3 regions of the Azospirillum sp. TSH100 genome follow, and region 1 is predicted to be linked to each of the others. Evidence: predicted binding sites of a transcription regulator. Region 1 holds the regulator's gene; each other region holds the start of a gene.
What was found. The regulator LexA, encoded in region 1, represses DNA repair genes until DNA is damaged. The targets are predictions, from matches to a motif close to ATGTTCTANTTTGGTTC.
Positions count from the first base shown of each region.

Region 1 (2,270 bases):
CCTGGCGGGAGCGCGACGGCGAACGGTCGGCGGCGGATCCCTGGCCGGCGGCGGGCGGATGGAGTGAGGGAGAGCGATCGCTGAGCTGCGATGCGCTGGGGTGTTTGTACCGGGTCGGAGGGAAGACCGTGGCGCTGCCGCGCTTGTCGGATGCGCTGGATGAGGATTGCGGCGCGGTTGATGCCGTGGTGACGGCGGCGGTGGCGCGGCGGTGCCGGGCGGAATTTGTCGCCGACCGCTGGGCGCTGCGGCATGAGGGCGCGCATGCGCTGACGGTGACGACAGACGGAATTAGACTGGAGACGGTGCGGGGTGTCAGGGGAGACCGGCCGTGGACCGGGGGAAGGTGATGTCGCAGCGATCGCTCAACCGCGCCCCTTCCCCCTGTGCAGCGTCTCAGTACTTCCGCACCAGACCGATCAGCTTGCCCTGCACGCGGACGCGGTCGGCACCGAAGATGCGGGTCTCATAGGCGGCGTTGGCAGGTTCCAGGGCGACCGTGTTGCCCTTGCGGCGCAGGCGCTTCAGCGTCACTTCGCCTTCATCGACCAGGGCGACGACGATGGTGCCGTTCTCAGCCGAATCGCAGCGCTGGATGATGATGGTGTCGTGGTCGAGGATGCCGGCTTCGATCATCGAGTCGCCGGAAACCTCCAGCGCGTAATGGTCGCCGCTGGTCAGCATCGAGGCGGGGATGTCGACGAAGGCGCTGTTGTCGCGCAGGGCCTCGATCGGCGTGCCGGCGGCGATGCGGCCATAGAGCGGAAGCTGAACGGTCTCGTTCCCGGCGGCCGGGGTCGGAGCGGGGGGGGCGGTGTCGCGGCCGGCGAAGGCGAAATCGCCCTTGATGACGTTGGGCTGGAACTTCGGCTTGGGCGCGGTGCGCGAGCGGGCGGCGTCGAGACCCTCGGGGAGGCGGAGAACCTCAAGCGCGCGGGCCCTATGGGGCAGGCGGCGGATGAAACCACGCTCCTCAAGCCCGGTGATGAGGCGATGGATGCCCGACTTGGACTTCAGGCCCAGGGCGTCCTTCATCTCGTCGAACGACGGCGAGACACCGCCCTGGCCGAGCCGTTCGTGGATGAACAGCAGCAATTCGTGCTGCTTGCGCGTGAGCATGGATGCCTCCCGGCCGTCGCCAGACTGAAGATGGAACAAAAACTAAACGTTGCTCCATGTTCTAGTTTGGTTCCTGCTGCCCGTCAAGCCCCCCATCGGCTTGTTTTAGAACTTGAATGGAACATCTGGAACGCCGTGAAACAGTTTTCCGGGTGATGTTCAACTGTTCAATCCGCCGTCCTGGCGCTCCGTTCAAGTCTAGATGCTGAATACACCATCCGTCAAAGGGAGCACGCTCACCATGGCGCCGGCAGGCTCCGGATCGGCATGGGGCGGGCGTGGGATCAGGCAGTCGGCCTGGGCGTAGAGCGTGGTGATGGCGCTGTCCTGGCGGGAGAAGGGGGTGACGGTCAGCACCCCGTCAGGGCCGGCGGCGAGGGTGGCGCGCAGATACTCCTCGCGCCGGTCGTTGGCCTTCAGCGCGGCGGTCAGGCGGGCACGCAGCGGCGGACGGTCGTCCTCCGGCGGCAGGCCCTGAAGCAGCCGCAGGATCGGGCGCAGGAACAGGATGGCGGTGACGCCGGTGGACACCGGGTTGCCGGGCAGGCCCAGCAGCGGCACCGATCCGGCCCGGCCGAACATCAGCGCCTTGCCCGGCCGCATCGCCACGGTCTGCACCTCCAGCGCCAGGCCCTGTTCGGCCAGAACGTCACGAACCAGGTCGTAATCACCATGGGCCGCTCCGCCGGTGGTGACCAGAAGATCGCAGCCTGCCGCCCCCTTCGCCAGCGCGGCGACACTCTCCGGCGTGTCCTTGGCGACGCCGAGATTGTGAGCGAGGCCGCCCTGGGCGGTGACGAGGGCGCAGAGGCCTAGTGCGTTGGTGCTGACGATCTGACTCGGCCCCAGCGGGTCGCCGGGCAGGGCGATCTCGTCGCCGGTGGCGAGAATGGCGATGCGCGGCCGGCGATGCACCGACAGCCAGGGCACATTGCCGCCGGCGGCCAGCGCGATGTCGCGGGCGGTCAGGCGGCGGTCCTTCGGCAGCAACTGCTGACCCAGGGAGAAATCGAAGCCGGCTTCACGGACGAACCGGCCAGAGGCGACGGCGCGCCCGATCCGGACCGTGGCGTCGTCGGCGCTGCAATCCTCCTGCATCACCACGGCGTCGGCACCATCGGGCAAGGGAGCGCCGGTGAAGATCCGCACCG
Region 1 covers NZ_CP039634.1:2,362,347-2,364,616, reverse strand. Annotated here, with positions in the region: gene E6C72_RS11215 (ComEC/Rec2 family competence protein) at 1-350, shown strand, start outside; gene lexA (transcriptional repressor LexA) at 397-1,119, opposite strand; gene glp (gephyrin-like molybdotransferase Glp) at 1,318-2,270, opposite strand, start outside.

Region 2 (2,270 bases), 420 kb from region 1:
ATCGACATGACCGAGCGCAAGAGCCTTGAGGCCCAGTTCGCCCAGTCACAGAAGATGCAGGCGGTCGGCCAGCTGGCCGGCGGCGTGGCGCACGACTTCAACAATCTGCTGACGGCGATGATCGGCTTCTGCGACCTGCTGCTGCTGCGGCACAAGCCGGGCGACCAGTCCTTCAGCGACATCATGCAGATCAAGCAGAACGCCAACCGCGCCGCCAATCTGGTGCGGCAACTGCTGGCCTTCTCGCGCCAACAGACCTTGCAGCCGCGCGTCATCAATGTGACCGACGTGCTGGCGGAACTGGCGAACCTGCTGCGCCGGCTGATCGGCGAGAACATCGAACTGAAGATGATCCACGGCCGTGACCTGGGGCTGGTCAAGGTCGACCAGAACCAGTTGGAACAGGTTATCATCAATCTGGTTGTCAATGCCCGCGACGCCATGGCCGGCGGCGGCAAGCTGACCATCAACACCACCAATCACGTCGTCAGCCAGCCGGAGCGACGGGAGCATGAGACGGTGCCGTCCGGCAGCTATGTCTCGATCGAGGTGATCGACACCGGCTGCGGCATCGCGCGCGAGAATCTCCAGCGCATCTTCGAGCCTTTCTATACGACCAAGGAGGTCGGGTCGGGCACCGGTCTCGGCCTGTCGACGGTGTACGGCATCGTGCGGCAGACCGGCGGCTTCGTGCTGGTCGATTCGGCGGTGGGGGAGGGGACGACCTTCACCATCCTGCTGCCGCACCACCAGGGGGAACTGCGTCCGGTCGACACGGCGGAGCCGCGCGAGCGGCGCGGCAGCGACCTGACCGGCAGCGGTACCATCCTGCTGGTGGAGGACGAGGACGCCGTGCGCGTCTTCTCCGCCCGCGCTCTGCGCAACAAGGGCTATCAAGTGCTGGAGGCCAAGAACGGCGAGGCGGCTTTGCAGCAGATCGAGACCAACGGTGCCTCGATCGACCTGCTGATCACCGACGTGGTGATGCCGCAGATGGACGGTCCGACCCTGGCCCGCCATGTCCGCAAGCTACGTCCGGAGATGCGGGTGATCTTCATTTCCGGCTATGCGGAGGATCGGCTGGGCGAGATCGATGGCGTCGAAGTCGCCCATTTCCTGCCCAAGCCCTTCTCGCTGAAACAGCTGGCGTCCAAGGTGAAGGAGGTCATCCGCGATGGGCGGTGAGAGGCAGAGCCGCCTGCAAAAGCATGCCTGGATATACCCCTTAAAATGGGAACGCACAGGCAACATCATCCCTTGCAAACAAGAACGAAGAGAGTACATTTAGCCTCGTTGCAAGAGCGCCGACCGTGTGTTCTAAGAGAGGGGTACCGGGCATGTCGTCCGCACAGCTTCGTTTGGTCGAGAAGGATTCCATGGACAAGCAGAAGGCGCTCGATGCCGCCCTGAGCCAGATCGAACGCGCGTTCGGCAAGGGCTCGATCATGAAGCTCGGCGCCAAGGAGAACTTGGTCGAGACGGAGGTTATTTCCACCGGCTCTCTTGGTCTCGACATCGCGCTGGGCATCGGCGGCCTGCCGAAGGGCCGCATCATCGAAATCTACGGGCCGGAAAGCTCGGGCAAGACCACGCTGGCGCTGCACGCCATCGCCCAAGCCCAGAAGGGCGGCGGCACCTGCGCCTTCGTCGATGCGGAGCACGCGCTCGACCCGTCCTATGCCCGCAAGCTGGGCGTCAACATCGATGAGCTGCTGATCTCACAGCCGGATGCCGGCGAACAGGCGTTGGAGATCGCCGATACGCTGGTGCGTTCCGGCGCCATCGACGTGCTGGTGGTCGACTCGGTCGCAGCCCTGGTGCCGCGTGCCGAACTGGAAGGCGAGATGGGCGACAGCCATGTCGGCCTGCATGCCCGCCTGATGAGCCAGGCGCTGCGCAAGCTGACCGGCTCGATCTCCAAGTCGAACTGCCTGGTGATCTTCATCAACCAGATCCGCCTGAAGATCGGCGTGATGTTCGGCAACCCGGAGACGACGACCGGCGGCAACGCGCTGAAGTTCTACGCGTCCGTCCGCCTCGACATCCGCCGCATCGGTTCGATCAAGGACCGCGAGACCGTCGTGGGCAACCAGACCCGCGTCAAGGTGGTGAAGAACAAGATGGCCCCGCCCTTCCGCGTGGTCGAGTTCGACATCATGTATGGCGAAGGCGTGTCGAAGGTGGGCGAACTGCTCGATCTCGGCATCCAGGCGGGCGTCGTGGACAAGTCGGGCGCGTGGTTCAGCTATGACGGCACCCGCATCGGCCAG
Region 2 covers NZ_CP039634.1:1,942,136-1,944,405, forward strand. Annotated here, with positions in the region: gene E6C72_RS09225 (ATP-binding protein) at 1-1,185, shown strand, start outside; gene recA (recombinase RecA) at 1,338-2,270, shown strand, end outside.
Region 2: recA (recombinase RecA) is a predicted target of LexA. The motif match lies at 1,268-1,284, and genes of this name have one in related genera.

Region 3 (2,270 bases), on a different replicon from region 1:
ACGGCCTCCTGGTCCAGTCCCTCGGCATGCTGCGTCGACAGCACGATGGCGGTGGCACGGACCGGGCGGCCGTCGATGTACTGAAGGGTGACCTGGCTCTTGGCGTCCGGGCCCAGCTGCGGGGCGGCGCCGGAATGGCGCGCCTCGGCCAGCGACTTCAGGATGGCGTGGCTGTAGTAGATCGGCGCCGGCATCAGCGCCGGGGTCTCGCGGCAGGCATAGCCGAACATGATGCCCTGGTCGCCGGCACCCTCGTCCTTGTTGCCCGCGGCGTCGACGCCGACCGCGATGTCGGCCGACTGGGAATGGACGAAGCACTTGACGTCCATCTTCTCCCAATGGAAGCCGTCCTGCTCGTAGCCGATGTCCTTCACCGCGGCACGGGCGACCTCGACCAGCTGGTCGGCCTTGATGCTCTCGGGGCCGCGAACCTCGCCGGCCAGAACAACCTGGTTGGTGGTCGCCAGCGTCTCCACGGCCACGCGGGCCTGCGGGTCGTGCGAAAGATAAAGATCGACGATGGCGTCGGAGATGCGGTCGCAGACCTTGTCGGGATGACCCTCCGACACGGACTCGCTGGTGAACACGTAGTTCAGCTTTGCCACGGGAAACCTCGGCATTCGGCGGCACGCTATTTCATGAGCCGAAACGGCAGACCGGTACAGCGGCCGCAGACACCGGTCCGGGGGCGTTTCTCGCAAGGAACTCATGCGCCGTCAAGAACACTGCCGTTGATACCGCAAAGAGCAGCAAAATCATCGGCAGGGCGAGAAACCGTTTAATGACTTCATCTTTCCGGATTTCGACCGTGACGCGGGGCGCATTGGACGGATGGGTCCGGCACTTGCCTTTTCCAGAATAGGAACATATTAGGAACATCAGGATGGGGAGGACCTCCGCGGTGGATGACGCGCTGCTCGACAAGCTCGAAATTCTGGCCGATGCGGCGAAATACGACGCCTCCTGCGCGTCGTCGGGCGCAAAGCGCCGGACCGGCGGGCCGGACGGCATCGGTTCGACCACCGGGGCCGGGATCTGCCACGCCTATACGCCGGACGGGCGCTGCGTCTCGCTGCTCAAGATCCTGCTGACCAATTACTGCCTGTTCGACTGCGCCTACTGCATCAACCGCCGCTCCTCCAACGTGCGGCGGGCGCGGTTCAGCGTCGACGAGGTGGTGCGGCTGACGCTGGGCTTCTACAAGCGCAATTGCATCGAGGGGCTGTTCCTGTCCTCCGGCATCATCCGCTCGCCCGACTACACGATGGAGCAGCTGATGCTGGTGGCGCGCACGCTGCGGCGCGACCATGGCTTCGCCGGCTACATCCACCTGAAGACGATCCCGGAAGCCAGCCCCTGGCTGATCGAGCAGGCCGGGCTGTGGGCCGACCGGCTGTCGATCAATCTCGAACTCGCCTCCGACCGCAGTTTGAAGGAGTTCGCGCCGGAGAAGGACGGCACCGCGATCAAGGCGGTGATGGGGCAGGTCGGCGAACGCATCATCGAGGCCAAGGAGGAAAAACGCCGCTTCTCCCCCGCCGGGCAGAGCACCCAGATGATCGTCGGCGCCGACGCCTCCACCGACCTGTCGGTGCTGGAGACCAGCGACACGCTCTATCGCCGCTATGGGCTGCGCCGGGTCTATTATTCGGCCTTCAGCCCGATCCCGGAGGCCAGCTCCGCCCTGCCGGCCAAGCCGCCGCCGCTCCAGCGCGAGAACCGGCTGTATCAGGCCGACTGGCTGCTGCGCTATTACGGCTTCACGGTGAAGGAGATCGCCGCCGGGGGCGAGGGCGGGATGCTGGACCTCGGCATCGATCCCAAGCTGGCCTGGGCCCTGAAGAACCGCGAGCGCTTCCCGGTGGACGTGAACAGCGCCGATCGCGAGATGCTGCTGCGCGTGCCTGGGCTGGGGGCGCGGGCGGTCGACAGGATCGTCGAGGCGCGGCGCCACACCACCCTGCGGCTGGAGGATGTCGCCCGGCTGTCGTCGGGGCTGAAGCGGGCGCGCGCCTTCCTGATCGCCGCCGACCACCATCCGGGCGGGCTGACCGACCGCGCCGACCTGCGGCAGCGGCTGGTGGCGCCGCCCAAGCAGCTCAGCCTGTTCTGAGGGGCCCGGTCATGCGGCGGGTGGAGTTGAAGGACGGCGCCGATCTCGACGGCTTCCGCCGCGCGCTGCGCGGGCTGGTCGCGCTCGGCGTCGGGCCGGACGAGGTGGTGTGGAGCGTCGGGGCGGCACCGTCGCTATTCGGGGATGCGGCTCCGCT
Region 3 covers NZ_CP039640.1:319,867-322,136, forward strand. Annotated here, with positions in the region: gene metK (methionine adenosyltransferase) at 1-605, opposite strand, end outside; gene E6C72_RS31290 (putative DNA modification/repair radical SAM protein) at 884-2,113, shown strand; gene E6C72_RS31295 (UdgX family uracil-DNA binding protein) at 2,125-2,270, shown strand, end outside.
Region 3: E6C72_RS31290 (putative DNA modification/repair radical SAM protein) is a predicted target of LexA. The motif match lies at 863-879, and genes of this name have one in related genera.